4 regions of the Arthrobacter sp. 'calajunan' genome follow, and region 1 is predicted to be linked to each of the others. Evidence: riboswitches for the same ligand, from Rfam matches in the RefSeq annotation. Region 1 holds a riboswitch; each other region holds the start of a gene.

Region 1 (7,456 bases):
GCTTGGAACGATCGAAGATGGTCTGGACTTCGAGAAAATGATTGTGGGCATCCTCGAACGGTGCAAGACTGCCGACGAGATCAATGCTGCGTTCGATGCAATTGAACGTCAATACGAGGCCGAGATCAGCGCGGAGATGCAGTCAGCCCGCGCACGAGTCTTCGACAACCTTGACCCGAACGTCCAGGACAAGTTGAAAAGCTACGACGCCCAGCAAGAAGTAGTTCTCAACAACTTCGAACGACTTCTTCTCCAAGTGACGCAACGAGAGCTTGGCGATTACGCGCGGTTTGACGACGGTGGGTACAGCTTCACGTTGACGGAAGCGCCAGAACCGGAAATCTTGACCGGAAAATACTTCTTCAAATCGAAGCCTCTCCATGGAGCACACCAATACCGATATGGAAGCGACCTCGGGCGATTCGTCATCCAACGAGCAATCGCTGGCAGTACGCCGGAGCAGACACTACATTTTTCGATCCGAGCGTCCGATAGAGTAGCGGCGGCGGTACGTGGTATGCAGGGTGAGAAGGGATTCCTCACCATTGAACTGATGAAATTCACTACTCAGGTCGGAGAGGACTTCTCGGAAGAATCATACTTGCTTGCTGCTGGGCAAACAGACACGGGCCAGCCCGTCGATGCTGAGCTGGTTGAACAAATCCTCGACCTCACCTGCACTCGTATTAGCAATTCGCCCCATATCGATTTAGATCCTGTTTATTCAGCACTTTCCGCCCAAGCCACACAGTACAACCGGTACGTGCAGAACCGGACCGCGCAATTCAGCATCGAGCAAGGTGATCTAGTTGAGGCTCGCCTCAAGGATCACAAGGCAAAATACGACGCCGAGGTACGCAAACTCAACAAGGAAGAAGAAGAAGTTCGTGCGCTAGAGCGGCGTGCCAGCAACCTTTCGAAACGACTCCAACTCCGAAAGGATGCTCAACGACTGGCAAAGCGCGCAGAGAGTCTGTATGACGAATTCAAGGTTGAGCGTAATCGTTTGCGCCGGAAAGCGGATGACTACCTAGAAATGATCGAACAAGCTTTGAAAGGTTCAGATCGTCGCGAACATATCCTAACTATTCGTTGGCAAATCGACGAGTAGAGCTTCAGTATCGTCCGTGACACATCGCGTTCGATATGGGAATTCACAGGCCGTGCAAGGTACACCGTGGATTCACCAGCCGGAACGCGTTCGGCAACCTCGCAGCGCATCCAGACGCGCACACCATCATACATGGCTTCACCACTTTCCAGCCGGGTTCAGGTCTGGGCTTGGGCAAAGCGGTCGATGCCGCTGGTTGCACCGAGCTTCGTCCCTTCGATGTCCTGGGCATCAAGAAAATGCACAACCACCGATGCCGCCTGGGCAAGCCCCCCCCCGGCGGCCGAGGACAGCTCGGAAATTGAGAACAACAGCAACTGTGGCTGCCCGCTCACCGAAGCCACCGAGGACGCAGTCAGCGCCACTGGGCTCTGGCCTGCGTCGGCGGTAATCAGCGTTGCGCCGCCACTTCGGTTTTAGACGCTTGCGCCGACAAGCTCCTCGCGCAGCACAGCGGCCCCGGCGCTCAGCGCACTGAGCTTGGCCAGCGCCACATCACGCGGGAACGGAGCCATGCCGCAGTTGGTGCTCGGGATGAGCTTGTCGGCATCCACGTACGCCAGCGCCTTGCGCAGGGTTTCTGCCACCTCGTCAGGGGTCTCGATCTGCTGATTTGCTACGTCGATGGCACCGAGCATGACCCGCTTGCCGCGCACCAGCTCCACGACCTCCACCGGGACGTTCGAATGGTGGGACTCAAGCGAAATGGTGTCGATGGAGGAGCGTTGTAGCAGCGGGAAGGACTTCTCGTAGTGGCGCCACTGGGTGCCCAAGGTCGCCTTCCAGTCGTTGTTCGCCTTGATGCCGTAGCCGAAACAAATATGCGCCACGGTCTCCGCCTTCAGACCCTCGCAGGCGCGTTCCAGCGCTGCCACACCCCAGTCGGCCACCTCGTCGAAGAAGACGTTGAACGCCGGCTCGTCGAACTGGATGACATCCACGCCCGCGGCTTCCAGCTCCATGGCTTCCTGGTTCAGGATGGCGGCGAACTCCCAAGCCAGCTTCTCACGGCTGCCGTAGTAGGCGTCGTGCAAGGTGTCCACCATTGTCATCGGGCCGGGCAGCGTCCACTTGATCTGGCGGTCGGTCAGCGTGCGCAGGAACTTCGCATCCTGAACAAACACGGGGGCCTTGCGCTCCACCGCGCCGACCACGCTGGGCACTCTGGCCTCGTAGCGGTCGCGGATCAGCACCGTCTGCTTGTTCTCGAAGTCAACACCTGACAGGTGCTCGATGAAGGTGGTCACGAAGTGCTGGCGGGTCTGCTCGCCGTCGGAAATGATGTCGATTCCGCGCCGGGTTTGCTCCAGTACCGCGGCGCGCATCGCGTCCTGCTTGCCCTCGGCCAGCGCCGCCCCCTCAAGCTTCCATGGCGACCACAGGGTTTCGGTTTCCGAGAGCCAGGAAGGCTTGGGCAGGCTGCCGACGATGGAGGTGGGAAGCAGGGTGTTGGTCATAACTGGTCCTTTGAATTCGTGAGGTGTTCAGGGGCGCTTAGGCGGCGGGGACGGCGTAGCCGGCGGCCCATGCGTCGAGCAGTTCGCGGTTCGGGGTGATGAAGTGTTCTTCGGTGTACCTGCCCTGGCTTGCGCCCAGGCGGGTGCGCTCCTCGCGGTCGTAGGAAACCTGGGTGCGCGAGAAGTCCTGCGCGCCCAAGGAAGGCCGGTAGACCGCTGGGGCGGGGGAGTTCGCGTTGTAGATCTCCGGGCGGTAGATCTTCTGGAAGGTCTCCATGGTGGCAATCGTGCTGGCCAGCTGCAGGTTGGTGTAGTCGTTCAGCAGATTGCCGCGGAAGTAAAAGGCCAGCGGGGCAACGGAGCCGCCAGGCATGAAGTAGCGCACTCTCAGGCCCATCTTCGCAAAGTACTCGTCGGTCAGCGAGTAGTCGTCCTGCTGGTATTCCAGGCCCAGCACCGGGTGGATGTTGCCGGTGCGGCGGTAGGTCTTGGAGGTGGAGACGCTGATGCAGATCACCGGCAGCTGCTCGAAGCGCTGGCGGTAGGCTTCCGAGTCAAGGAAGTGCTGGAAAAGCCGGCCGTGCAGCTCCCCGAAGTCCTCCGGGACCACCGGTTTGCCCGAGGCGTCGGCAGTTGCCGGCAGCAGCACGCTGAAGTCGTAGTCCCGCACATAGGAAGAGAAATTATTGCCCACGATGCCGTGGGTGCTCGTCCCGGTGTAGCGGTCCAGGATGCTGGTGTTCAGCACCTCCAGCAGCGGGAAGTCCTGCGCCCCCTGTGCCGAGTTGAAATGCACATTGGCTGAGATGATTTCCAGCTGGAGCGTGAAGCGCTCGCCGTCCGGATTGTCCCAGTGCATCAGGGAATTCAGGCGCCGGTCGATCATCGTCAGCGCGTTGCCCAGGTTCTCCCGGCGGTTCTCGCCGCGGGCCAGGTTCGCGAAGTTCGTGGTGATGCGCGAGCTCTGGGCAGGGGTGTAGTCCTGGTTGAAGTCAGTGCCGGAAATGCTGAAGGTCAATGCGTCTGCCATGGCGGCCAATCTGTTGGTCATGGGCCTGGACAGGCCTGAATCAAGTGGATGCCTCAATCATGCAGGGCCTTTTTCGATATCGGGTAACTGGGGCTAACTATGGATTGATATAGACTCAGCCTATGGTTCAAAAGGCAAGCGGCCTGACGCTGCAACAGCTTCGCTACTTCACTGCGGTCGCGACCGAGGGATCGATCTCCGCGGCCGCCGACCTGCTCTACGTGGCCCAGCCGAGCATGTCCGCGGCGATGAAGGAGCTCGAAGCCCGCCTGGGGCGCACGCTGCTGGTGCGCTCGGCCAAGGGCGTGACGCTCACTGTCGAGGGTGCTGAGTTCCTGGGCTACGCCCGCCAGGTGCTCGAACAGGTGCAGCTGCTGGAGCATCGCTACCTGGGCCGCCCGCCTTCCCGCCGTCTGCTGGGCATCTCGACCCAGCACTACTCGTTTTCCGTGGATGCGTTCGTGCGCATGGTCCAGGCCAGCGGGGCCGAGGAGTACGAATTCTCGCTGCGAGAGACCCGCACCGAGGAGATCATCGAGGACGTGCGCACGTTGCGCAGCGAAATCGGCATCCTCTACCGCAACGACTTCAACCGCAAGGTCATCGACAAGCTGCTGCGCGAATCCCGGCTGGTGTTCCACCCGCTGTTCCTGGCCGACCCGCACATCTTCATCTCGCGCACCAACCCACTTGCATCCCGCCGGCGCGCCACCCTGGAGGACCTCGAGGACCTGCCGCGGCTGACCTTCGACCAGGGTGCGAACAACTCGTTCTACTTCGCCGAGGAAATCCTCTCCACCCTCTCCAGCAAGCGCGAGATCAGGGTCTCGGACCGTGCGACCATCTTCAACCTCATGATCGGCCTGGGCGGGTACACGATCTCCACCGGCATCATCAGCGACGAGCTGGACCCGTCCATCGTCGCCATCCCGCTGGACATCGACGAGCGGATCGAGATCGGCTGGATCGACCACGCTGCGATTCCGCTGACCGAACAGGCCCAGCGCTACCTTGAGGAAGTGCGCTCGGTGGTCTCCGAGTTCGGTGTGCACCTGATGGGCTGAAACGTCATAATGCGTCTTCATTTCGACCTCACGCGACACATATAAGCCCCTAATCTCCGGAACCCAGCGGTTTTCGCCCCAGTCGACACGTCACAAAGGCCATACGGGGCCATGCCCAGCATGACGAAACCGCGACATATGACGGGCCGCGGCGCTGCATGAAGCGTCGGCCGCACTCCCGCTTGCGCCTGGCGGTGCCGGTGCCCAACCATGGAACTACCTACCCATCAAGAGCGACTAAGAGATCTGGCTCGTCGACGTCGCAGCAACCATCGGGAAACCGAAAGGTGCTAATGCCAGGAACGATGGAGCAGCTCCGAGCCGCGTTATAAACCGCGGCGCTGTGCCTCGTACCGTGATGTCCAGGCCGGCAATCGGCCTGGCACCGGCGGTGCGCGGCACCGTGTTCGGTGCACTCTCTCGTGGATTACACAACGAGAAGGAGTACTGCCATGGCCCAGCCACGAGACCTCGCACAGCAGTCAACCGCGGCGATCCACGCCGGATACACCCCGAGCGGGGACTACCGACCGCTGACCGTGCCGCTGTATTCCTCCGCGGCCTATGAATTTCCCTCGCATGCGGATGCGGTGGAGAAGTTCGCCCTGCGCCAGTCGGGCTTCACCTATTCGCGCACCGGGAACCCCACGGTGTCGGTCTTCGAGCAGCGCGCCGCCGCCCTGGAGGCCGGAGCCTACGCGGTGGCCACCGCCACCGGCCAGGCAGCCGTGGCACTGGCGCTGTTGGCGCTGACACAGGGCCCGAAGCACATCGTGGCCTCCAGCCAGCTGTACGGCGGCACCGTGGACCTGCTCACCGATTCATTCAACGACTTCGGCATCCGCATCAGCTTCGTGGACCCAGACGACCCGGCGGCCTGGGAAGCCGCCATCGAGGAAGACACCCGCGCGTTCTTCCTTGAATCGGTCACCAACCCGCTGTCCACGCTGCCGGACCTGCCTGCGCTCAGCGAGATCGCCCGCCGCCACAACATCCCGGTGGTCGTGGACAACACACTGGCCACCCCTGCGAACTTCCGGCCGCTGCTGCACGGCGCGGACATTGTGGTGCACTCGGCCACCAAGGCCCTGGCCGGCCACGGCCAGGTGCTCGGCGGCGTAGTCGTGGATTCCGGGACTTTCGATTTCTCGGACCCGGTCCGCTGGGCGCAGATCGCCGCGCCGCGGGCCCGCTACGCCGGCACCTCGCTGCTCGAACGCTACGGGGCCGGAGCCTATTCCATGCTGGTGCGTTCCAAGTTCCTGCACGACTTGGGCCCGACCCTGCCGGCGGCCAGCGCCCATGGCATCCTGACCGGCATCGAAACGCTGTCCGTGCGCACCGCCGCGGCGCAGCAAAACCTGCTGCTGTTGGCAAACTTCCTGCAGGCCCACCCCGCGGTGGCGCAGGTGCACCACCCCAGCCGGCCCGGGCACCCGCACTTTGAGCGGGCCAAACGCTTCTTCCCGCGCGGCACCGGCAGCGTGCTGGCGGTGGAACTGCACGACGAGGCCCTGGTCTCCGCGTTCATCGACAGCCTTGAGGTGATTGTGTTGGCCGCCAACATTGGCGACACCCGCACCATGATCGCCCACCCTGCCACCATGACCCACTGTCGGCTCTCCGAAGCGCAGTTGGCCGACGCGGGCCTGAACCGCGCGGTGCTGCGGATCTCGGTAGGGCTGGAAGACCCCGCAGACTTGATCCGCGACCTGGACCGCGCGCTGAACGCGGCCCAGGCCGCGACCCGAGAGGAGAGCTTCGCATGAGCGGCTTCAATACGCTGGCGGTGCACGCCGGCCAGGAAAAGGATCCGCACACCGGTGCGGTGATCCCTCCGATCTACCAGACCAGCACCTTCATCCAGGACGGCATCAACGTGCTGCGTGCAGGCCACGAGTACTCCCGCGGTTCCAACCCGACCCGCAACGGGTTCGAAACCCAGCTCACCGCCCTGGAAGGCGGAGCCGCAGGCTTCTCCTTCGCCTCCGGGATCGCGGCGGAAGACGCGCTGCTGCGGGCGCTGCTCGCCCCGGGCGACCACATCGTGCTGGGCGCCGACGGCTACGGCGGCACCAATCGGCTGATCACCCGCCTGCACCACAAGTGGGGCATCACCGCCAGCGCCGTGGACATCACCAACCTCGACGCGGTGCGCGCAGCACTGCGCCCGAACACCGCGCTGCTGTGGGTGGAAACTCCCTCCAACCCGCTGCTGGGCATCGCTGATCTGGCAGGCTGGGCCTCCGTGGCCGCGGAAGCCGGCGCGCTGCTGGTCGTGGACAATACCTTCGCCACCCCGTACCTGCAGCGCCCGCTGGAATTCGGCGCGCACGCGGTGGTGCACTCGACCACCAAATACATCGGCGGGCACTCGGACGTGCTCGGCGGCGCGGTGATCGTGGGGGAGCACCTGCACCGCGGGCAGTCGCTGGCCGAGGCCGTGGGCTACCAGCAGTTCGCCGGCGGCGCGGTGTCCGGGCCGCAGGACAACTACCTGGCCTCACGCGGGTTGAAGACCCTGGGGCTGCGCATGGAACGTCACTGCGCCACCGCCTCCACGCTGGCCGGATGGCTGGAGGGCCGGCCGGACGTGGCCCGCGTCTACTACCCGGGGCTGCCCGTGCATCCCGGCCACGAGCTGGCCGCCCGCCAGCAGCGCGACTTCGGCGGGATCCTCTCGCTGCAGCTGGCCGACGAGGCAGCGGCCCGCGCCTTCGCGGAGTCCATGGATCTTTTCCAGCTCTCGGTGTCGCTGGGCGGGGTGGAATCGCTGGTCTGCTATCCGCGGGAA
Region 2 (7,456 bases), on a different contig from region 1:
CTTCCGTTCCTCGGACAAGCGAGGCGGCGTCAACGGCGGCCGCATCCGCCTGGAGCCGCAGGTTTCGTGGTCGGTCAACCAGCCAGCGCAGCTGAAGCCGGTGATCGCCAAGCTCGAGGAAATCGTTGACCAGTTCAACGCCACCTCCGAGATCAAGGCTTCCTTCGCCGATGTCGTGGTCCTGGCCGGCAACGTGGGTGTCGAGCAGGCTGCCCTGGCCGCAGGCCAGCAGGTAGAAGTTCCGTTCACCCCGGGTCGCGTAGACGCCACCCAGGAGCAGACCGACGTCGAGCAGTTCGCCTGGCTGGAGCCGGTCGCCGACGGCTTCCGCAACTACGACTCGGGCTTCCTGGACCTGCCAAGCGAGTACCTGCTGATCGACCGCGCGAACCTGCTGGGCCTGTCGGCTCCGGAGATGACCGTGCTGCTCGGCGGCCTGCGCGTTATCGGCAATAACTGGGACGGCTCCAACCTGGGCGTCTTCACCGACACCCCGGGCGCACTGACCAACGACTTCTTCGCGAACCTGCTGGAGCTCGGCCTGGAGTGGACCCCGTCGGCAGACGAGCAGACCTACACCACCACCGACGGCCGTTGGACCGGCAGCCGCGTGGATCTGGTCTTCGGTTCCAACTCCGAGCTGCGCGCCCTCGCCGAGGTATACGCTTCGGACGATGCCAAGGAGAAGTTCGTCAAGGACTTCGCAGCGGCTTGGGCCAAGCTCATGGACGCAGACCGCTTCGAGCTGGCCCGCAAGAACTAGTTCCCTTGCGCTAGCTTCTAGCTGAGAAGCCGGTGGCCGCCGCCTTCCTTCGGGAAGGCGGCGGCCACCGGTCTCTTCATTTGCAGTTGCTGCCGGCACAGTGTTGGCGGCATGCTCAGAACAGGGTGGCTTCGCCGCCGCCGAATTCCGGGTTCTCCAGCTTCAGCAGCTGCGTTTTCACGCCCAGTCCCCCGAGGTAGCCGCCCAGCGAACCGTCCGTGCGCAGCACGCGGTGGCACGGAAGCACAATGGGCAGCGGGTTCGTGGCGCAGGCCGAGCCGACGGCCCGCACCGCCTTCGGCTTGCCGATGTGCTCGGCCACTTGGGCGTAGCTCTGGGTCTGCCCGTAGGCGATGCGGCCCAGCTCCAGTTGCACCTGCCGACGGAACTCGGTGGAAAGCCGCAGGTCCAGCGGCAGGCTGAACTCCTGCAGCGCGCCGGAGAAGTATTGGTCGAGCTGCCTGGCCGCGTCGTCGAGCGATCTGTCGTCCTTCAGGATCCGCGGGCCCACCTTGTGCGCCAGGACATCGAGGATGCGCTCATGCCCCTCGGTTTCAAAGGCCACCCGGACCAGCCCGGCCTCCGTGGAGGCCAGCAGCAGCCCTCCGATCGGGCTGTCGACAATGCGGTAGGAGATCTCGATCAACTGCTGGCGGCGGGCATCATGAACAAATTTTTTGTTCAATTCGGCCAGGATCCGCTCTTCGTCCTGCGTCGCCGGGAAGGCGGTAGTCCGTTCGCTCATGACAACTCCTCCAGCATCTGCGCGTGCTTCCAATGGGCACGCAGGTTCTTGATTCCGTCGCTGCCCGCGCGGCGGGCGGCCGCTTCGGAACCTGAAAGGATCTGCGAGATCTGCGCGTAGCTCAACCCGCCCAGGTACCGGTAGGCGAGCACGAAACGCTGCTTCTGAGGCAGCGCCTTGACCGCCTGCCACAGTTCTCCATCCATGATCCTGGCTTCGGGCCGTCCCGCCTGCCCGACTTCTGTCTCGGGCAGCACCTCGGCCAACACCTCGGACGGGTTCTTGCGCAGTTCGTCGATGGCCTTGCGATGGGCGATGGTGACCAGCCAGGCCTGCACGTTGGCATCATCCGGCAGATCCGGATAGGCCTTGAGCGCGGCTAGGAACGTTTCCGACCACGCATCCTGGGCGCGATGCTCATCCAGCAGGGCACGGCACACACGCAGCACGGCCAGCCCATGGTCCTGGACAATCCGTTCGAACGGTATCTGCATGGCTCTCCCGGCAGCTGCTTCCCCTTGCGGGCTCTCACCTTGTAAACGTACCGCAGGCGCCGTTTGTGAGGTCGGGAGCGAAAATTTTTTGCTCCGCGGCGCCAAGGCGCAATCGGAGAAGCCAGCTACAGGCGCACCGTGTCCAAGTCAGCGGCGATTTCTTCCAGCCGCTTCAGGTCGATGTCGATCACTTCGCCGTTCTCCACGCCCTGGGGCTGCCGGCTTCCGGCGAGCGCGTCGCGGATAGTGCGCATGGTCGCGCCGTGGCTGACGACCATGATCCTGCGCCCCGCGTGCTCCTGCACCAGCTGGAGCAGCGCAGGCAGCGCCCGGTCAAGGATCTGCTGGTGGGTTTCCAGTTCGTGCTGCACCTCGGCGGCTTCCAGATCGCTGACCTCGGCCATGATGCGCCCCTCCAGCGGGCCGAAACTGCGCTCGGTCAGGGTGTGCACCGCCGGTCCGGTCTCCGCCCCAAGCTGCTCGGCGATCAGCGCCGCAGTCTGTTGGGCGCGGGCCAGCGGGGAGGCCAGCAGCAGATCCCAGCCTTTGCCCTTCAGGAAGCGCCCCAGGCTGCGTGCTTGGTGGCGTCCGGTCTCGTTCAGCTCGATATCGGTGCGGCCCTGCAGGCGGCCAGCCAGGTTCCAGTCGGTCTGCCCATGTCGTACCAATGCCAGCGCGGTGTCCATGACTCGAGCATAAGCGCAGCGCAAAGGTATCGAAGAATCTGTGGCGAGGGAAGCAATACGCAACGTTACGACTCATAGTTGGGTCATTTTCGGTCATGTTGCGAAGATTGTTACAACCATCCCGAGCGGCCGAGAGATCTGGTTCGATGACGCCGCAGCAACCTGCCACAGCCGGTGGATACGGTGCTACCGCCAGAAACGATGGAGCTGCTTTCCGCCTACCCGGCGTTCAAGCGACATTGACCGGGATTCCTGCCTCGATGGCTTCTGTGTTCGGCACGGAGGCCAAGAACGTATCGACAAGGAGTCATAAGCCACCATGGCAGACCACAAGTTTGGATTCCGCACCCGCGCGCTGCACGCCGGAGGCACCCCCGATGCCGAGCACGGCGCCCGCGCGGTGCCGATCTACCAGAGCACCTCGTTCGTCTTCAAGGACGCCGACGATGCCGCGAACCTGTTCGCCCTGCAGAAGTACGGGAACATCTATTCGCGCATCGGCAACCCGACCGTTGCCGCGTTCGAGGAACGCATGGCCTCGCTGGAAGGCGGCCTCGGCGCGGTAGCCACCGGCTCCGGCATGGCCGCGGAGTTCGTCACCTTCGCCGCGCTGGCCCAGGCCGGCGACCACATCGTGGCCTCGGCCAAGCTCTACGGCGGCACCATTACGCAGCTGGACGTCTCGCTGCGCCGCTTCGGCATCGACACCACCTTCGTCGACTCCAACGACCCGGCCGATTTCGAGGCGGCGATCGGCGAGAACACCAAGGCCGTCTACACCGAGGTCGTGGCCAACCCTTCCGGAGACATCGCGGACCTGGCCGGACTGGCCGAGGTGGCGCACCGCCACGACATCCCGCTGGTGGTCGACTCCACGCTGACTCCGCCGTACATCCTGCGCCCGATCGAGCACGGCGCGGACATCGTGATCCACTCGGCCACCAAGTTCATCGGCGGCCACGGCACGACCCTGGGTGGCGTGGTCATCGAATCAGGCACCTTCAACTGGGGCAACGGCAAGTTCCCGACCATGACCGAGCCGGTGGCCAGCTACGGCAACGTCTCCTGGTGGGCCAACTTCGGCGAATATGGTTTCCTGACCAAGCTGCGCAGCGAGCAGCTGCGCGACTTCGGCCCGGCGCTGCCGGCGCAGTCGGCCTTCCAGCTGCTGCAGGGCTTGGAGACCCTGCCCCAGCGCATGGACAACCACCTTTCCAACGCCAAGCAGGTCGCCGCCTGGCTGGAAGCCGACGAGCGAGTCACCTACGTGAACTACGCGGGGCTGGAATCCCACCCGCAGCACGAGCAGGCAGCCAAGCTGCTGCCGATGGGCGTCGGCTCGGTCTTCAGCTTCGGCGTCAAGGGCGGCCGCGAGGCCGGCGCCAAGTTCATCGACGCGCTGCAGCTGGCAAGCCACCTGGCGAACATCGGCGACGCCCGCACCCTGGTGCTGCACCCCGCCTCAACCACCCACCAGCAGCTCAGCGCCGAACAGCTGGTCGCCGCCGGCGTTCCGGAAGACCTGATCCGCCTGTCGGTCGGCCTGGAGGACGTCGAGGACATCCTCTGGGACCTCGACCAGGCGCTGGCCGCCTCGCAGGAAGGCACGCTGGAGTCCGACTTCGCGGCACCGGCCTACGACGGAGCATCCTGCGCCGTTCCCGCCGCTTCGAAGGGAGCGAACTAATGAGCACCGCTGAACGCACCTGGCAGGGCCCGGGCGCCGCGCAGCGCCTGAACATCCTGCGCGACACCAAGACCATCGCGATTGTCGGCGCCTCGAACAAGCCCTCGCGGGCCAGCTACTTCGTGGCCACCTACCTGCTGTCCTCCTCGAAGTACAAGGTGTACTTCATCAACCCGGTGCTGGACGAGATCCTGGGCCAGCCGGTGTACAAGTCGCTGGCCGACCTGCCGGAGTCCCCGGACCTGGTCGAGGTGTTCCGCAAGCACGAGGACATCCCGGGCGTGCTGGACGAGGCGCTGGCGGTCGGGGCGAAGACCCTGTGGCTGCAGCTGGGCACCTGGCATGAAGAAGTGGCCCACCGTGCCGAGGCCGCGGGCCTGAACGTGGTCATGGACCGCTGCGTGAAGATCGAGCATGCCCGCTTCCACGGCGGGCTGCGCCTGGCCGGATTCAACACCGGCGTGATTTCCTCCAAGCGCCAGCTGCTGGCCTAGGGAATCTCCGGGACGAACACGGCGGTGCCGCCCTTCTGAATGAAGGGCGGCACCGCTGTGTTGTCTTTTTCGGCGCTACTTGACCAAGTAGCCGCGCAGGTCGTCCAGGATCTGGTTGGCGCCGGTCGGGCCCAGGCCCAGGAACCAGACGTCGTCGTTCACGCGGATGGCCTGGCCGTCCTTGACCGCCTGCATCTGGCCCCAGAGCGGACCTTCCACCGCGGCCTTCTCGCCGGTGGCTTCCGGGGTTCCGTAGGAGGTGTAGAACAGCCAGTCGGAGTCGGCATCCGCCAGGTTCTCCGCGGAGATTTCTGCGGCCAGGTCGTCGATGTCCTGGTTGTCCGGACGAGAGAATCCGGCGTCGGCCAGGATCACGCCGATCAGAGACTTGTTGGCATACAGGCGGATCTTCTCCGGCATGAAGCGCAGCAGCGAGATCTTCGGATCGCCCTCGACGTCTTCGTTCAGCGCGGTGGCCTTGGCCTGGTAGTCGTTCAGCACGGAAACCGCCTTGGTTTCCTCGCCCAGCGCCTCGCCGGCCAGCAGGAAGTTCTCCTTCCACGGGAAGCCCGGGCGGATGGAGAAGACGGTCGGGGCGATCTGGTTGAGCTGGCTGTACAGCTTGTCTGCGCGCAGCTGGGAGCCGATGATCAGATCCGGGTTCAGCGCGGCGATGGCCTCCAGGTTCAGCTCCTGGATGGTGCCCACGGTCTTGGCATCCTTGACCTCGTCGGCCAGGTAGCTCGGCACGGAGTTCGCGCCCTCGGTGGACGGGATGCCTACCGGGGTGACGCCCAGGGAGAGCACCGCGTCCAGCTCACCGGTATCCAGCACGACCACGCGCTGCGGTTTGGCCTGGATTTCGGTGGTGCCGTTGGCGTGGGTCACGGTGCGGGGGAACTGGCCGGCTTCGGCATCCGAGCCGAACTTGGCGGTTTCCTCATCCGCGGTCGTGAAGCTCTGGCCGCCTACGGCAACGTCCTTGTTACCGGCGTTGGAGTCCGAGGTGCTGGTGGCTGCGCCGCAGCCGGCGGTGACTGCAACCATGAGTGCAGCGGTGGCGCCGAGGATGGTGCGGCCCCACGAAGTACGAGTGTTCAAGAAATTCACAACGCCAATATACCGTATTCAGTTGCGCACCTTGATAGGTAAGCATCATCTACTGCAACATTCACGATAAGGTGTTCCAGTCACCATTCTCAGCGTGAAAGTGCGACCCCCACACCGTGAAGACCTTATCTCCACCCGATGATTTGCAACGTAGCAAGTCACCGAGCAAACATTTGTTGATTCTCGGGATGCTGGCGGTCCTGCTGGTCGCTCTGGCCACCGTGTCGCTGACCATCGGCTCAAAATCCCTGAGCCTGCAACAAATTTTTTCCGCGCTGGCAGATCCCGTGGAGTCCGTTGAGCGCAGCCTCATCCTGTCCTCGCGGCTGCCGCGCGCGCTGCTGGCAGTCTTCGCCGGCGCCGGGCTGGGTGTGGCAGGGTTGCTGGCCCAGTCGCTGACACGCAACCCGCTGGCCGAACCGGGCATCCTGGGTGTCAACGCCGGCGCCTCGCTGGCCATCGTGACCGCTGTCGGGTTCCTGGGCGTCTCGGGGTTCGCCGGCTATGTCCCCTTCGCCTTCCTCGGCGCCCTGCTCACCGCAGCGCTGGTCTACCTGATCGGCCGTCCCCGCGCGGGTTCCTCGGACCCGGTGCGTCTGGTGCTCTCGGGTGTAGCCATCGGCGCGATCTTCACCGGACTTGGCACCGCCCTGTCGCTGGTGCGCCCGCAGGCCTTCGACCAGCTGCGCGCCTGGACCATCGGTTCGCTGCAGGGCCGGGACGCCTCCATCATCGTTCCGCTGGCGCTGCTGACCGCCGTCGGAATCCTGCTCGCTGCGCTCTGCGCGCGGTCGCTGGACGGGCTGGCGCTCGGAGACGACGCGGCCACCGCGCTGGGCGTGAACGTGCGCAACACCCGCATCCTGGTGCTGATCGCCATCACCATCCTGGCTGCCTCGGCCACCGCCGCGGTGGGCGCCATCGGCTTCATCGGCCTGATGGCGCCGCATGCCGCGCGCCGGCTGGCAGGTTCCGGCACCGGCTGGGTCATGGCCTACACCTGCCTGCTGGCACCCATGCTCCTGCTCGTCGCGGACGTGCTGGGCCGCGTCATGCTTCCCGGCGAGCTGCAGGCCGGCGTGGTCTGCGCGTTCATCGGCGCGCCGCTGCTGATCATGCTGGCCCGCAGTCCCAAGGCGGCGGCCCTGTGAGCATCGTATCGACCAACAAGACCCGGAGTCTCAAGCGTTCCACCCGCTCCCGCTCGGTCGGGCTTGCCCTGGCGGCCGCCGTCCTGCTGGCCACCGTCTTCGCGGTATCCGGCGGCGAGTACTCCCTCAGCCCGTGGCGGGTCCTGACGGTTCTCTTCGGCGGCGGCGAGGGGCTGGAGACCACCGTCGTCTGGCAATGGCGCATGCCCCGGGCGACCGCCGCACTGGTCTTCGGCGCCGCCCTGGCCGTGTCCGGCGCGGTCTTCCAGACGCTGACCCGCAACCCGCTGGGCTCCCCCGACATCATCGGCTTCTCCACCGGCGCC
Region 3 (7,456 bases), 240 kb from region 1:
GGCCGAGTCATGCCCCTGGTGATCGCGCACTTCCTGCTCGATGCCATCGGCTTCGTCGGCTACCTGCTGCTCGGACCGGCGATTGGCATCGGCGCGTAGCCTTCCCATAGCCTTCTGACATGGAATTAATCGAACTTTCCGAGGCCTGGGTCGAGCGCGCCGTCGCGCTGTGGGAACACACCGGGCTGACCCGGCCGTGGAACGATCCGCACGCCGACGCCCGCAAGGCCCTTGCGGGCCCTGAGTCCACCATCCTGGCGCTCGTCCAGGGGGAGCGGCTGGCCGCCACCGCCATGGCCGGAGATGACGGGCATCGCGGCTGGCTTTACTACGTCGCCGTCGACCCCGACTTGCAGGACCAAGGCTGCGGGCGGCGCATCGTCGAAGCGGCGGCAGAATGGCTGCGCGCCCGGGGAACCGTCAAGGTCCAGCTGATGGTCCGCGCCGGCAATGACTCGGTTACGCAGTTCTACGAAAAACTCGGTTTCGAACGCCTGGACGTCGCAGTGCTGGGCAAACGGCTGGTTCCCTAACCAGCAGGGTATTTGAAGCGGACGTCCAGAAAAAGCGGATAAAGTTACTCCGGTACAAAATATCCGCCAATCTGATGAAAGCCTTCCTGATGAGAGCATCCGTCGGGAACTCGAAGGGAAAACATGCAGTTCGCCGAACTCTGGAGCAAGTCGCGGGCCTGCCTCGCGCTGATGGCGATGCTGATCCTCACCGAGCTCTTGGCGCTGCTGGTTCCGGTGGAGACCGAACATACCAGCAGGGAAGGCCTGAGCGTCGCCTCCTCCTTCGGCATGCTCTTCTGCGGCGTCGTGCTGGGCACCTACGCCGCATGGGTGGGCGGCCGCTTCGGCATCGCGGCCCTGCGCCGGGTACGCGGACCGCACCGCATCGCGGCAACCGCCCTGCAGCTGCTGGCGCCCCCGCTGGTTGTCGGTGCCAGCGCCTACCTGCTGGGCTACGCGACGGTTATGTACCGGATGGGCGAAGTGTTCGTCCCCGACCCCGGACTATTCCTGCTCTCCATGCTCATGATGCTGGGCCTGTGCCTGGGCGGTTTGGGGCTGGGACTGCTGTTCGCCCCGAAGCTGGCCATCGGGCTGAGCATCGTGTTGTTCTCCGGACTGCAACTGCTTTCCCTGGTGGCCCCTGGCCCCATGCTGAGCAACATGGCAGGGCTTTCAGGGTGCTGCACCCGGGATTCGGCACCGAATCCCATAGTCATCCAGGCAGTCGCCCTGTGCTATCTGGGCTGGTCGATGTTGGGCGTGCTGGCCATCTGCGTCAAGGCGCAGAACATGAACCGAATTGCGCGTCGCGCGCTGGCCGTGGCCGGAGCATTGTCGCTGACAGTGCTCTGGGGCGGCGGGGCGCTGGCGGCGCAGGATGCCGGCGAAGAGCAGCAGCTCAGCCGCACCTCCGAGCTGCGCTGCGAAGAACCCGGCGACGGGCACGAGTACTGTTTCTGGCCCGGGGAAGCGGAGCACTGGAACGAGTGGAGGTCTAACATCACCGCGGGTGTCGGCCAGTTGGAACAGGCCACAGGAATCCAGCAGCCGCGCATCATCACCAGCAGCAAGGCCCATGCCGAGGCAACCGGCGGTCTGCTGCTGGGCTTCGAGGACCGTTATTCCCCGGAAACCGTCAAGTGGGACCTGGCCATGAAAATGTCGGTCAACCCCACTGAGCAATGTTTGGGCAGCCTTGCGGCGAGCCACGGCATTGTTGGCACCTCGAGTGCCGAAACCGAAGCGCAGCAGCACATGTGGGCGCAGTCCAACCTGCTGTACCAATGGTGGACTACAAAGGCAGACCGGGACTTTTTCGACTCGGCCGAGTCTGAGCAGCTCGACGCGTTGAACGCGCTGGACGAGCAGTCCCAAATCAGCTGGGTAAAGCGGGCGGCCGCGGGAGTCGAAAACTGCCAGCTGGTGCCGCTACCCGGATCCTAGGGCTGCACCAACCGTCCAATTAACAAGCAAAGGTAGGTGGAGACTCCATTGTCCCCGCCTACCTTGTGCTGTGCTCCTCGATGTTCCTAGAGAACGACCGTGCCCTTGGCGGTATTGAAAGTTACCGACAGGATGCCCGGCGTCCCGTTGGGAGCCTGGTACTTGGTGGTCACCGGTCCGAGATTCACGTTCTCCGGCTGCCCCAGCCATTCAAGCACGCGCTCGCGGGATCCTGCAATGTTGATCTCGCTGATTTCACCGGTAGGCTCCAGCGCGCGCGACGGATGCAGGTCCTCGGTGCCATCGTCCCAGCGCAGCAGGTAGGGCACCTGCGGATCCGCGATCAGGCCCTTGATGCCGATCTGCTGCCAGGTCAGTTCGCGGCCGTCGGGGAACTTGCGGTTCCCGGGAACTGCCTTGCGTTCCAGGCGTTCTTCCGCTCCGCTCAGGTCGTCCAATGACACGCACCAACCCATCCAGCCGCCGCCCAGCTCGGAGCGCGCGCGCACGGCCTGTCCGAAAGGTGCCTTGAGGCTGGCCGGATGGTTCAGTACCTCGACGACCTCAAGGTACTGGTTGTGCTTCAGCGGGAAAATTACATTGCGAGTTCCAAACCGTGGATGCACGCCTCCCTTGACGAATTCCAGGCCCAGGGACTCTGCAATTCTTTCAGCGGTTGGCATCAGCCCATCCGGGCCGCATGCGTACGTAACGTGATCTAGCCTCATCATGTGCCAATCATGACAACAATGTGATCCCAGTCTCTACTTAGGTGATCCTAAGATCTGGACTCTTGTCGAATTCTGTGCAATAAGACGTCGCTCGGACGCGAATATGACCGATTGAGACTCTGGATCCGGCCTCGGGTTGCCAAGATATTCGATTTTCGGGCACACTGGACGCAGGTCATGAGTCCCAGTAACAAGCCCCGGCTTACTGGGCGGCAACCCTCCAACCGCGGTGGGGTGCCCCGGGTGAAGACCTGGCCCTTGAGCCGCTCGGCGTCAAGGACAAGCGCGGGTTACCCCTCTGGCAGCACCTCGTTGAGGTTCTTCCCGGTGGTGTGTGTTCAGTGGTGTACCCCCATAGTTACAGAACTTTTGGAGGCTGCCATGAGCAACAATTGGTCGTTTGAAACCCGTCAGATCCACGCAGGACAGAGCCCTGACCCGGTTACCGGTGCTCGCTCCCTGCCGATCTTCCAGACCACGTCCTTCGTCTTCCCGAGCGCCGAAAGCGCCGCAGCGCGCTTCGCCCTGCAGGAGCTGGAGCCGATCTACACCCGCATCGGCAACCCGACCACCGAGGCCGTGGAAACGCGCATCGCCGACCTCGAAGGCGGCGTGGGCGCACTGCTGCTGTCCTCTGGCCAGGCGGCAACCACCTTCGCGATCCTGAACATCGCCGAGGCCGGCGACCACCTGGTGGCCAGCCCGAGCCTCTACGGCGGAACCCAGAACCTGCTCAAGCACACGCTGAAGAAGCTGGGCGTCGAGGTCACTTTCGTTTCCGACCCGGACAACCTGCAGGAATGGCGCGACGCCGTCCAGCCGAACACCAAGGCGTTCTTCGGCGAGACCATCTCCAATCCGCGCCAGGATGTGCTGGACATCGAGGGCATTTCCGCGATCGCCCACGAGGTCGGCGTGCCGCTGCTGGTTGACAGCACCCTGGCCACCCCGTACCTGATCCGTCCCATCGAATGGGGTGCGGACATCGTGATCCATTCGGCCACCAAGTTCCTCGGCGGCCACGGCACCGCGATCGCCGGCGTGATCGTGGATTCGGGCAACTTCGACTTCTCCAAGGATCCCGAGCGCTTCCCGAGCTTCAACACCCCGGACGAGTCCTACAACGGCCTGGTCTACGCCCGCGACTTGGGCGTCAACGGCATCCTCGGCGCCAACCTGGCCTACATCCTCAAGGCCCGCGTACAGCTGCTGCGCGACCTGGGTTCGGCCCCGGCGCCGTTCAACGCGTTCTTGATCGCCCAGGGTCTGGAGACCCTGTCCCTGCGCATCGAACGCCATGTGGAGAACGCCTCCGCTGTCGCGAACTGGCTCGAAGCCCGCGCGGATGTGGAAGCTGTGGCCTACGCCGGCTTGGAATCCTCGCCGTGGTTCGAGCGCGGACGCAAGTACAGCCCGAAGGGCGCCGGCTCGGTGCTGGCCTTCGACCTGCCCGGTGGAGTCGAAGCCGGCAAGGCTTTTGTGGACGCATTGCAGCTGCACTCCCATGTGGCGAACCTGGGTGACGTCCGCTCGCTGGTCATCCACCCGGCCTCCACCACCCACGCCCAGCTCTCCGACGCGGAGCGCCTGGCCGCCGGGGTGCGCCCGGGACTGGTGCGCCTGAGCGTCGGGCTGGAGAACATCAACGACATCCTGGCCGACCTCGAGCTTGGGTTCCAGGCGGTCGCAGCCCTTGAGGGCAAGGAACTGCAGGAAACCCGCTAGGCATGGCATCCATTGTGACTACCGAAGACACCATCGGCACCGAAGAGCTCGCCGAAGGGACCCACGGCATTTTGCGCCGTGCGTCCGTGGGCGAGTACTCCTTCGAGTTCGGCGGCTACCTGCCGCAGGTGGCCCTGGCCTACGAAACCTGGGGGGAGCTGAATGCCGAGCGCAGCAACGCAGTGCTGGTGATGCACGCCCTGACCGGAGACGCCCACGTCTCCCGGGGCGATTCGCAGACCGACGGCTGGTGGGAGGACTTCGTCGGCCCCGGCCTGACAGTGGACACCGACCGCTTCTTCGTGGTCTCGGTGAACATGGTCGGCGGTTGCAATGGATCCACCGGCCCCGCATCGCTGGATGAGCAAGGTGTGCCGTGGGGTTCGCGTTTCCCGTTCGTCACCATCAAGGATTCGGTACGGCTGGAGCAAAGGCTGGCTACGCAGCTGGGAATTGAGCGCTGGCATACCGTGCTCGGCGGGTCCATGGGCGGAGCCCGGGCCCTGGAATACGCGGTTGAATTCCCTGAGCAGGTCGCGAACCTGGTGGTCATGGCTTCCACCGGCCAAGCCAGCGCAGAACAGATAGCGTTCGCGCAGGTGCAGACCCAATCCATCCGGCTTGATCCGCATTTCGCCGGGGGAGACTACTACCTGAACCAGGCGCGCCCGGACGAGGGGCTGGGACTGGCCCGCCGGCTGGCCCACCTGACCTACCGTTCCGAGGCGGAGCTGGAGCACCGCTTCGGCCGCAAGGCGCAGGAGGGCGAGGTGCCGGCAGGCCCCTTCGAAGGCAAGCGCGGCCGCTACCAGGTGGAAAGCTACCTGGACCACCAGGCCAGCAAGCTGGTCAACCGCTTCGACGCGAACAGCTACCTGGTGCTGACCGAGGCCTTGATGAGCCACGACGTGGCGCGCGGGCACGGCTCCTATGAGCAGGCGCTGGCTCGGCTGGAGCAGGTCAATGTGCTGGTGGCCGCCGTGAAATCGGACCGCCTGTACTACCCGGAGCAGTCGGTGAAGCTGGCCGCCTCGTTGGCCACACCCAAGCCCGTGCACTACATCGATTCGCCGATCGGCCATGACGGCTTCCTGACGGACGCCGCCCAGCTGGATGGGGTGCTGCGTACCCTGGTCTTCGACGAAGACTGATCCACGCACAAAGCGAAGGCCGCGCCACCAGTTATCGGTGGCGCGGCCTCCGCCGTGTCCGGGGGCTATCGGGCGCTGTCGCCGGCGCCCAGCGAGTCGTTCGGGGCGCTGTCCGCAAAGGGCATCGGGGTGGGGCGCTTGGCGGTGATGCCATCTCCCGAGGACTGGTGGCGCAGCCGGCGCAGTACCCATGGGGCGAGGTGCTCACGGGCCCAGTGCAGGTCCTCGATCCGCGCTTCCTTCCAGCTGCGGGTGTCCTCGACTGCGTCGATACGGGTGTCAAGCGTGTGCGGGACGTTCAAGGCATCCAGTGCCATCGCCGCAATGCGCTGGTGGCCCAGCGGCGAGAAGTGCAGGCGGTCCGCAGACCACATCACCGGCTGGTGCAGTTCGCGCAGCGCCCACATGTCTGCCACGATCGCGTCGTAGCGTGCGGCGACGGTGCGGACATTCTCGTTGTAGATGGCCACGCGGCCGCGGATGCTTCCGAGCACCGGGGTGTCCCGGATATCCGGCCCGGTGAACAGCAGGATGGTGGCCCCCGTGGAATTCAGCCGGGAAATCGTGGAATCGAGCTGGTCGGCGATCTTGTCCGGATCCCCTCCCGGGCGCAGCACGTCGTTGCCTCCGGCGCAGATGGAAATCAAGTCGGGCTTCAGATCAATGGTCGGCTGGACCTGCTCCTCGATGATCTGGGCAATCAGCCGGCCGCGGATCGCGAGGTTGGCGTAGGCGAAGTCAGGCACGCCCCGACTGAGCTCCTGGGCCAGACGGTCGGCCCAGCCTCGGAAGGACTGCGGGGCCAGGGGATCGGGGTCTCCCACGCCCTCGGTGAAAGAATCGCCGACCGCTACATAGCGCCGCCAAGGGTGCACCGTGGAATTCTCGGAATCAGGAGTTTCGAAACTTGGGGAAATAGCCACAAGCTACATTGTTACTCGTTAGTAACGTTGTGTCAACGATTCGAGAAAACTATCCGAGCAGGACCTTGCTGCGGGCCTCGGCGTATTCCTCGGCGCTGATCAACTGCTTGGAACGCAGATCCTCCAGCTCGCGCAGCCGGTCCTCCTTTGACTGGGCCGGGGCGAGCAGCGCGGACTTCGAGGCCTTGGCCGCGATGTCGGTCTGCACGGTGAAGATGTCAACCCCGGCGTTCTTCGCCGCCCGGTAGTTGCGCACCCAGACAACGATGATGAATACGACTACCAGCGTGAAAACGACAAGGAAGAGTATGGACAAGATGCTGACGCCGGCAAAGGCCGCGTCCATGGTGCCGGTCGGGTCGGAATCGAATAGTGTTTCCGGATCGTTGAGCTCTTCGATCAGTTCCGGCGGGGCGTCATCAAAATTCATCGCGGAGGCTGCTTTCGGTGGGTGGAGAAAACATCGTTCATCTATTTCCACAAGTCAACCACGATGGTTAAGCCAACGCCCCGAGTAAATCCAAACGTTACAGAATTGCAACGGGGCGATTGGTACTTTTGGCGTCGTCCGATGCGCTGGCGAGGGGCGGGGGTCGCTAGGCTTAGAACACTATGACTAATCCTGAAGCATCCACGGTTGCGCTGATTTCCCGCAATGATGAATCCCGACTGGGCACGCCGCTGCTGGTGTTCCTGCACGGCTACGGCTCGAATGAAGAAGACCTGATGGGCCTGTCGCGCTATTTGCCGCAGGAATTCACCTATCTTTCGGTGCGGGCTCCGCTGCAGGCCGGACCGGGGTTCAGCTGGTTCCCGCTGTCGCAGGAGATCGACTACTCTGTCGACGCAGTGGCGCAAAGCGTGAAAGGCCTCTGGGCCTTCCTGGAACCGATTGCGGCGCAGCACTCGTCCCTCACGCTGCTCGGCTTCTCGCAGGGCATGGCCATGGCCACGTCGCTGGCCCG
Region 4 (7,456 bases), on a different contig from region 1:
GACGCGGCACCCATGTCGCCGCTCGGGCTGCTTTCCGCCGGGGCGGAGGACACGGCGCTGGACTGGGCGTCGGCGGAGGGGGAAGCGGTATCGGTGGATCCCGAGTCGTTCGCGCATCCGGTCAGGGCCAATGCCAGGGCCACGACGGCTGAGGTTGCTGCGCACCAGGACTTCAGTGACGATTTCATGAGCTGTGCCTTTCTCGTGGTGTCCGCGTGAGCGGCTTGCCTGCTACACGAGGCGCAGCCCGTCCCGGTTCACTGATCCAGCAAATTCTTGTCCATCGGCGACTGCAGGACCGTCAGTCCGGCCAGGGTCTTCACCGTCACCTCGGCGATCTGGTCGACCGGCAGCGAGGTGGCGGCTTGGAGGGTGATCTTCTTGCCGGGCACTGCCTTCCACGTGGCGACCTGCATGGTGCTTCCCTTGGTGTCGGTCACCAGCAGCGCGTAGGACCACGGGCCGTTGGCGTCGCCGAATTCGTAGCCTGCGGGATAGTCGCAGTCGATGTTCAGCCGGGTGCCCCACGCCACCGACTCGAAGCCGACGTCGGCGCTCAGCGACTGCTCGGCAACCTGCTGCAGGGCAAGCACCGGTCCGGGAGCGGCCGGGCGCAGCAGGAACGGCAGGCCGATGCCCAGGATCACGGCGACGGCGGCCGCGGCCAGCAGGATCATGCGGGTGCCGCGGCGCCGGCGCGCGGAGGCCGCGCGCCGGGCGGTCTTCTCGAACAGGTCCGCCGGGGGCTGCGGCACCAGGGCCGTCACCTCTTCCGGGTCGTGCGCGCGCGAGAGCAAGCCCGGCAGCGCGCTGAGCTCGGATACGGCGCCCTGGCAGCGTTCGCAGTTCTCCAGGTGCTCTTCGAACAGCCGGCGGTCGGCCGGCTCCAGCGCGCCCAGCACATAGGCGGCATCCCATTGGGCGAACTTCTCATGCTCGCTCATCGTATTACTCCCCGTTCCTGGAGGGCCAGCTTCAAGGCCCTCATCCCATAGTGCAGCCGGGACTTCACGGTTCCGTCCGCGATGCCCAATTCCGTTGCGATCTGCTGCGTGCTGCAGGCGCCGTAGTAGGCCAGCACCACCACCTGCCGGTGCGGTTCGCTGAGCGCAGCGAGCGCGTCATGAATGAGGATCTCGTCGAAAATCTGGTCGGCGTGATCCGCGGCGGGCTGATCAGGCAGCCGTTCGATGCTGCGTTCATGCCGTGAGCGTGCGCTGCGGGACTGGTCGATCACCAGGTTGCGGGCCACCGTGAACATCCACCCGCGGACCTCTTCCACCGGTTCGTCGAGAATCCGCGGGGAATTCCAGGCTTTGAGCAGGGTCTCCTGGACGATGTCCTCCGCCTGGTACGAGTCTCTGGTCAGCGAGAAGACATAACGCCACAGCGGCTGCGCGTATCTTTCATGCAGCAGCCGCAGGGTGGCGTCATCGCTGGTTGTCACGCGCCCCTTTCGCGGCCGGGATTTTCCGAGTTGATTCTCGCTCATGCCTGATACACGAGCGAATCGGGCATTTCGTTCAATCCAGGCCAAGGATATCCGCAATCAGCCGGCGTGCGCTCGCCGGGGCCGAAGGCGCCGTGCCTATCTGTTCAGGGCCTGCTTGATGGCCCTGCCCAGCGGGGTGGGTGCGCGGCCGATCAGCCGGGCGAGGTCCGAGCCGTGCACCTCAAGGGCGCCGTCGCGGATACGCACGTCGGTGTCCACCAGGATCTCGGCGTAAACCTTGGGAATTCCGGACTGTTCGTAGATGCCGGCCAGGGTCTGCGGGTCCAGATCCCGGTAGGTGACCTCTTGCCCGGTGGCGGCGCCGAGCGCTCCGGCCAGCTGGCCGAGCGTGAAGGACTTGTCTCCGCCGAGCTCGTAGATGGTTCCCCCGGCAACCTGCTCATCCAGCAGGACGGCCGCTGCAGCCTCGGCGAAGTCCGCGCGGGTGGCGGCGCTGATTTTTCCCTCGCCCGCCGCGCCGAGGATCACCCCGCTGTTGAGGTAGCCCATGAGCTGGTCCGTGTAGTTCTCGGTGTACCAGCCGTTGCGCAGCAGGACATAGGGGATCCCGGATCCTGCCAGCAGGTCCTCGGTGGCCACGTGTTCGGCGGCCAGCTTCAGCTGGCCGGTGCGCGCGTTGGCGATGGATGTGTAGGCGATCAGCGACACGTTAACACGACGGGCGGTATTGATGATGTTCTCGTGCTGCGGGATCCGGTGTCCCACGTCGCTGCCGGAAATCAGCAGCAGCCTGTCGACGCCTTCGAGGGCCGCGACGAGCGTGTGCGCCGCGTTGTAGTCGGCGACGCGGGTCTCCACGCCCTTGGCTGCCAAGGCGGCGAGTTTCTGCGGGGACCTGCCGAGCGCGACCAGGCTGCCCGCTGGGGCGTCCCGGGATAACAGCGCATCGATAACGAGGGTGCCGAGTTTTCCGGTAGCTCCGGCGACTGCGATCTTCATGAGTTTCCTCCGTTGACGGTTACCGTTGCCAACGACGTGCCGGCCGAAGGCATTCCCGCGGCCGGTGGCAGGTCAGTGCAGAACTTCCGAAAACCTAGGATGCGGCGCTCAGCTCGCTGGCGCTTGCCTTCAGCAGGTCCTCGAAGATCGACTTGTTCCACTGGAACCCGCGCTTCGCCTCGTCCAGCACCGCTTCGGCATGCGAGGTGTTCGCCCCGAAAACATCGAGTTTGTCGCGGTAGGAATCCTTGTAGATTTTTGGCTTGTCGATGGCCTCGAACTTCCACATGTTCAATGCTTCATCGGGAATGGAATAGTGGCGGGATACGAGCTTTCCGATGGCTAGGCCGCCGGACAGGTCTCCCAGATAGCGCAGGTAGTGGTGGGCGACGAGGCGCGCCGGTTCCGCCGCCGAGGCGCGGATTGCCGCAACGTAGGCCTCGGTGGCCGGCAACGCCGCGGGGATCTCCTTCAACCCGTGGGCCGGCAGCAGGACATCCAGGTCTTTTGCAATCTGCCCACTGCGTTCAAGTGCCGCGTCGAAGATTTGGCGAAGTTCCGGATCCGCGGCAAGCACCCGGACTTCCTCTTCCAACGCACCGTAGATGTAGTGGTACTGGGCAATAAGCAGCATGTAGTCGCGTGCCGAGCGTTCCCCGCCCATCAGCGTGGTGATGAAGTCGCTGGATTCTGCGGCGTGGTGATCTTCCTGGGTGACGCTGCGAAGCCGGGCGGAAAACTGTGTTGCGTCGGTGGCGGTCATGTTGCCCGTCTTTCTTAGCGCGATTGGAATGGCGAAATTGCTTATTATGGCTAACCTAATTTCCGGTTCCAATCGAGGGTTGTTCCATTCCGCAGCAGACGGTGATTTCCGTGTTCACCGGACGGCGGACGCATCGGCTTGGGAAGCGGCAGGCCGTGGTCGCTGATATCGCGATTTTGCCCCACTAGCTCCTTCACCCATGGAGCCGCAACAGATCTTGCGTCCTGGTGCCGAGTCAAGAATTTGTCAGAGCTGTCGACAAGAATCGTCACAAGACGCTTTGTGACGTGCAAAATGACTCGTTTCAAGAGCGTTGATAACCGTTGCTGGGTTTCATGACGTTTTACTTACGTCACGCTTGGTCACATTCAACTCCGTGTTCGACACTGAAATTGTTCAAGAAATTGGACACCACACCATCCAGAGCGACTGAGAGACCTGGCTCGTTGACGTCGCAGCAACCACCCGACAGCGGAAGCGGTGCTAAGGCCCGGACCGATGGAGATCTTTTACTTCTCGATGCTGACGATCGTGTTAATCAATCGCAAAGCAGGGAAGAATGCTCCGCCTTAAGACGAAGTAAGGAGCGAACATGATCCACTTGCAAGACGTGACGACAACCTTTGGCGAAGGGGAAAACAAATTTACCGCCGTCAAGAACGTAAATCTTGACATTGCACAGGGCAGTATCCATGGCATTATCGGGTTCTCTGGGGCCGGTAAATCCACATTGCTGCGAAATATCAACCTCTTGCAAAGACCGACATCAGGGAAGGTGCTGGTCGAAGGTATCGACCTGATGTCACTCAATGAAGAGGAACTGCGCGCACAGCGGCATCAGATCGGAATGATTTTCCAGCATTTCAATCTGCTGAACAACCGAACAGCCGTTCAGAATGTTGAACTTAATCTGAAGTTCCAGGGCGTCCCAAAAAGGGAACGGCGCCAGCGAGCGTTGGAAGCACTCAGTGTTGTGGACCTGTCCGACAAAGCATCGGCCTATCCCGGCCAGCTATCTGGAGGCCAAAAACAACGGATTTCGATTGCAAGGGCGCTGGTTACGGAACCGAAAATTCTGCTTTGCGACGAGCCCACTAGCGCGGTTGATCCCCGAACGACCGCTTCGGTGCTGCAATACCTCAGCGACATCAATGCCAATCTCGGGATCACGACAATTATCGTCACGCACGAAATGAACGTCATTAAGGCAATTGCAGACAAAGTGTCGGTCATGGAAGACGGTTCAGTAGTTGAAGAATTTGAGCTGAGAAGTCTGAAGGAACCAGGTTTTGAACCACAAACTTCAATTGGCCGCTATTTGATTAGCGATGAAATTAGCCTGCAGCGCAGGAACAAAACCAATGAGCTTGCAACATCGGTCTTCGCCTAGATCGAAAGGGAGAAGAAACTGATGAACAACCTAAATGTACTGCTGACCACTCAAGGGGTATCAAGCTTCACCATCGAGCGAGTAGCTGAACTGGCACCCGAAATTTGGACTGCTATTGCGCAAACGCTAGCGATGCTCCTTGTCTCGATCCCTCTTGCAGTTCTGATAGGAACTCCATTAGGCATCTGGCTATATTCCATGTCACCCAATGGATTGCGTCCGCGGCCGCGACTGCATCGAGTAGTCGACGGGATCGTGAACACTCTGAGGTCGTTCCCGTTCCTGATCTTGCTTATCGCGATCATTCCATTCACCAGATTCGTTGTAGGAACAACCGTTGGCACGGCAGCGGTGATCGTCCCACTTACCATCAACGCTATCCCTTATTTTGCTCGGTTCGTCGAACAGAACATCACTCAACTCGGTTCAGGCGTTGTCGAAGCAGCACAGGCAATGGGTGCAACACGAGGACAAATCATCAGAGATGTCCTCCTAGTCGAAGCTAAACCGGCTCTCCTGTCTTCCATGACGATCATGACCGTCAGCTTTATCTCTTACTCAGCAATGGCCGGACTTGTAGGCGGCGGTGGCATCGGGGACTTTGCAATTCGCTACGGCTATTACAGATATGAAACCGGAGTCATGCTCATTGCGATCATTCTCATGATCCTCATGGTTCATGCAGTTCAACTTTTGGGAACCACGTTCTCGCGACGCGCAGACAAGCGCTAACCAACAAACCTCAGTCTTCGAATAGAGATCAAATCATGCAGAAAACAACTCGTCGTTCATTCCTGGCATTGGCAGCTAGTGCAGTGGCAGTCATGGGACTAACCTCCTGCGGGCTATCCGGTGGAAACGCCGCATCCTCCGACGATAAGACGATCAAGATGATCGTTACGGAATCAGCTCCCTCGCAGGAACCAACCAAGATCGCTCAGAAGATTTTGGAACAGCAGGGTTGGAAGTTGGAAGCCACATACGTTACCGACATCGTTCAGCCTAACCATGTGGTTTCCAACGGAGAATACGACGCGAACTTCTTCCAGCACGGAGCCTATCTTGAGCAGTTCAAAAAGGATCAGAATGTGGATGTTGAACCTGCGTTCTACACATACAGTTCGCCGGCTGGTGTGTATTCGTCGAAATACAAGTCGGCATCTGAACTGCCGGACGGGGCAAAGATTGCGTTGCCTGTAGACCCCGCAAACAATGGCAGGGCCTTGGCCCTCTTGGACAAAGCAGGGCTTTTGAAGGTTACCGAGGGAAAGAGCGTCATCCATTTGTCGCAGAAAGACATTCTGGAGAATCCGAAGAATTTCAGTTTCGTCGAGGTGGATCAGCAGTCTCTGTCGAAAACCCTGCCAGACGTTGATGCCGGATTCTTGTTTGCCCGCCTTGGAGCCGAAATTGGCCTGACTCCTGAAGATGCGCTGCTCTTTGAAAAAGAAGAAGAAGCCCTTCCGTATATCAACCTCGTTGCGGCCAAGCCGGGATTCATGGACACGGAAAAAGGCAAAGCACTTGAAGCTGCCTACCACTCTGATGAAGTCCGCGACTGGTACAAGAACTACCTTGATGGCGCATTGACCACCCCTTGGGATCGCGATTGGAAGGCCGACTTCGCGACGTGGAATAAGTAATTTTCGATCGAGGCTCGTTCCCCATCCGTCTCAGCTCGAGAGCGAACGAGCCCTCTTTTTAGCAGGATTTATGAGCGTCAACAAGTCGCCACTAGTTTTTGGAGAGAAATGAGCCTGCAAGCAACTGATTTAGTTGGCAGCGAAGCCGCCTACCAGCAGCTCTCGGCCCGCTTCAGCGAGGTATTCGCGCGCATCGCCGAAGGCACTCGCGAACGCGAACAGCAGCGCATCCTGCCCTTCGAGCAGGTCCAGTGGCTGAAGGACGCCGGATTCACCACGCTGCGCGTTCCGGCCAGCCACGGCGGGGATCCGGTCAGCCATGAGCATCTTTTCCGCCTGCTCATCGAACTGTCGGCCGCCGACTCCAATGTGTCGCACCTGCTGCGCAGCCATTTCTCGTTCGTTGAAACCATCGCGCTGCAGCCGCAGGAATTCCAGGACCGCTGGTTCCCGCGTGTGCTCGCCGGGGAGATCTTCGGCAATGCCGCCACCGAGCGCGGCGGCAACGCGCTGGGCAGCACCAACACCAAGCTCGTCAAGTCCGATGCCGGGTGGGTGCTGCGCGGCGAGAAGTACTACACCACCGGCTCGATCTTCGCTGACTGGGTAGTTGTCATGGCGACCACGGACGGCGTCGAGGGGCGCCAGTACGCGGTGGTCGACCGCCGCGCCCAGGGCGTTGAGATCCTCGACGACTGGGACGGCTTCGGCCAGCCGCTGACCGGCACCGGCACCGCGATCTTCACCAACGTCGCGGTGGACGAGCAGAACATCATCCAGCGCAAGGTGGCCTCCACCCTGGAGCCCGCGTTCTTCCAGCTGTGCCTGCTCTCGGTGCTGGTCGGCATCGGCAAGGCCGCCCGCAACGAAGCCGCCCGGATCGTCGCCACCCGCACCCGCACCTTCAACACCGGCTCCGGCGCGCTGTTCAAGGACGACCCGCAGATCCAGGAGCTTGTGGGACGCCTGGCCTCCAACGTCTTCGCCGCGGAATCGATTGTGGTGTCGGCGGCCCGAGACCTGGACGCCGCGCTGGACCCGAGCCTCGGACTGGATGCGGAGGCCGCCTTCCTGCGCGCCGAGCTCGCGGTGCAGCAGGCGCACGTGGCGGCCCCGAAGCTGGTCCTGGACGCCACCAGCGAGCTCTTCGACGTCACCGGCGCCTCGGCGGTCTCCACCTCCAAGTCGCTTGACCGCTTCTGGCGCAA

The links. Region 1 has a riboswitch for S-adenosylmethionine ahead of RF641_RS04680 (O-acetylhomoserine aminocarboxypropyltransferase/cysteine synthase family protein). Riboswitches for the same ligand answer to the same signal wherever they lie in the genome.
Region 2: linked by a shared signal. The riboswitch ahead of RF641_RS12335 (O-acetylhomoserine aminocarboxypropyltransferase/cysteine synthase family protein) and the one ahead of RF641_RS04680 (O-acetylhomoserine aminocarboxypropyltransferase/cysteine synthase family protein) in region 1 are both predicted to bind S-adenosylmethionine.
Region 3: linked by a shared signal. The riboswitch ahead of RF641_RS03580 (bifunctional o-acetylhomoserine/o-acetylserine sulfhydrylase) and the one ahead of RF641_RS04680 (O-acetylhomoserine aminocarboxypropyltransferase/cysteine synthase family protein) in region 1 are both predicted to bind S-adenosylmethionine.
Region 4: linked by a shared signal. The riboswitch ahead of RF641_RS12430 (methionine ABC transporter ATP-binding protein) and the one ahead of RF641_RS04680 (O-acetylhomoserine aminocarboxypropyltransferase/cysteine synthase family protein) in region 1 are both predicted to bind S-adenosylmethionine.

What each region holds. Positions count from the first base shown of each region.
Region 1 covers NZ_JBKZDY010000002.1:462,179-469,634, reverse strand. The annotation lists gene RF641_RS04705 (SNF2-related protein) at 1-1,111, shown strand, start outside; gene RF641_RS04700 (flavin reductase) at 1,270-1,506, opposite strand; gene RF641_RS04695 (methionine synthase) at 1,528-2,568, opposite strand; gene RF641_RS04690 (putative oxygenase MesX) at 2,606-3,598, opposite strand; gene RF641_RS04685 (LysR family transcriptional regulator) at 3,721-4,662, shown strand; SAM riboswitch class I at 4,884-4,974, shown strand; gene RF641_RS04680 (O-acetylhomoserine aminocarboxypropyltransferase/cysteine synthase family protein) at 5,115-6,431, shown strand; gene RF641_RS04675 (cystathionine gamma-synthase) at 6,428-7,456, shown strand, end outside.
Region 2 covers NZ_JBKZDY010000007.1:90,481-97,936, reverse strand. The annotation lists gene katG (catalase/peroxidase HPI) at 1-763, shown strand, start outside; gene RF641_RS12350 (methylated-DNA--[protein]-cysteine S-methyltransferase) at 879-1,508, opposite strand; gene RF641_RS12345 (RNA polymerase sigma factor) at 1,505-2,002, opposite strand; gene RF641_RS12340 (histidine phosphatase family protein) at 2,128-2,688, opposite strand; SAM riboswitch class I at 2,802-2,896, shown strand; gene RF641_RS12335 (O-acetylhomoserine aminocarboxypropyltransferase/cysteine synthase family protein) at 3,008-4,375, shown strand; gene RF641_RS12330 (CoA-binding protein) at 4,375-4,869, shown strand; gene RF641_RS12325 (ABC transporter substrate-binding protein) at 4,945-5,979, opposite strand; gene RF641_RS12320 (FecCD family ABC transporter permease) at 6,168-7,130, shown strand; gene RF641_RS12315 (FecCD family ABC transporter permease) at 7,127-7,456, shown strand, end outside.
Region 3 covers NZ_JBKZDY010000002.1:224,657-232,112, reverse strand. The annotation lists gene RF641_RS03600 (CPBP family intramembrane glutamic endopeptidase) at 1-99, shown strand, start outside; gene RF641_RS03595 (GNAT family acetyltransferase) at 120-533, shown strand; gene RF641_RS03590 (hypothetical protein) at 657-1,961, shown strand; gene RF641_RS03585 (VOC family protein) at 2,048-2,692, opposite strand; SAM riboswitch class IV at 2,866-2,984, shown strand; gene RF641_RS03580 (bifunctional o-acetylhomoserine/o-acetylserine sulfhydrylase) at 3,074-4,417, shown strand; gene metX (homoserine O-acetyltransferase MetX) at 4,420-5,568, shown strand; gene RF641_RS03570 (SGNH/GDSL hydrolase family protein) at 5,634-6,485, opposite strand; gene RF641_RS03565 (hypothetical protein) at 6,541-6,921, opposite strand; gene RF641_RS03560 (alpha/beta hydrolase) at 7,104-7,456, shown strand, end outside.
Region 4 covers NZ_JBKZDY010000007.1:113,403-120,858, forward strand. The annotation lists gene RF641_RS12405 (COG4315 family predicted lipoprotein) at 1-188, opposite strand, end outside; gene RF641_RS12410 (anti-sigma factor family protein) at 258-944, opposite strand; gene RF641_RS12415 (sigma-70 family RNA polymerase sigma factor) at 941-1,447, opposite strand; gene RF641_RS12420 (SDR family oxidoreductase) at 1,589-2,452, opposite strand; gene RF641_RS12425 (heme oxygenase (biliverdin-producing)) at 2,547-3,215, opposite strand; SAM riboswitch class I at 3,629-3,720, shown strand; gene RF641_RS12430 (methionine ABC transporter ATP-binding protein) at 3,808-4,605, shown strand; gene RF641_RS12435 (methionine ABC transporter permease) at 4,627-5,337, shown strand; gene RF641_RS12440 (MetQ/NlpA family ABC transporter substrate-binding protein) at 5,373-6,248, shown strand; gene RF641_RS12445 (acyl-CoA dehydrogenase family protein) at 6,357-7,456, shown strand, end outside.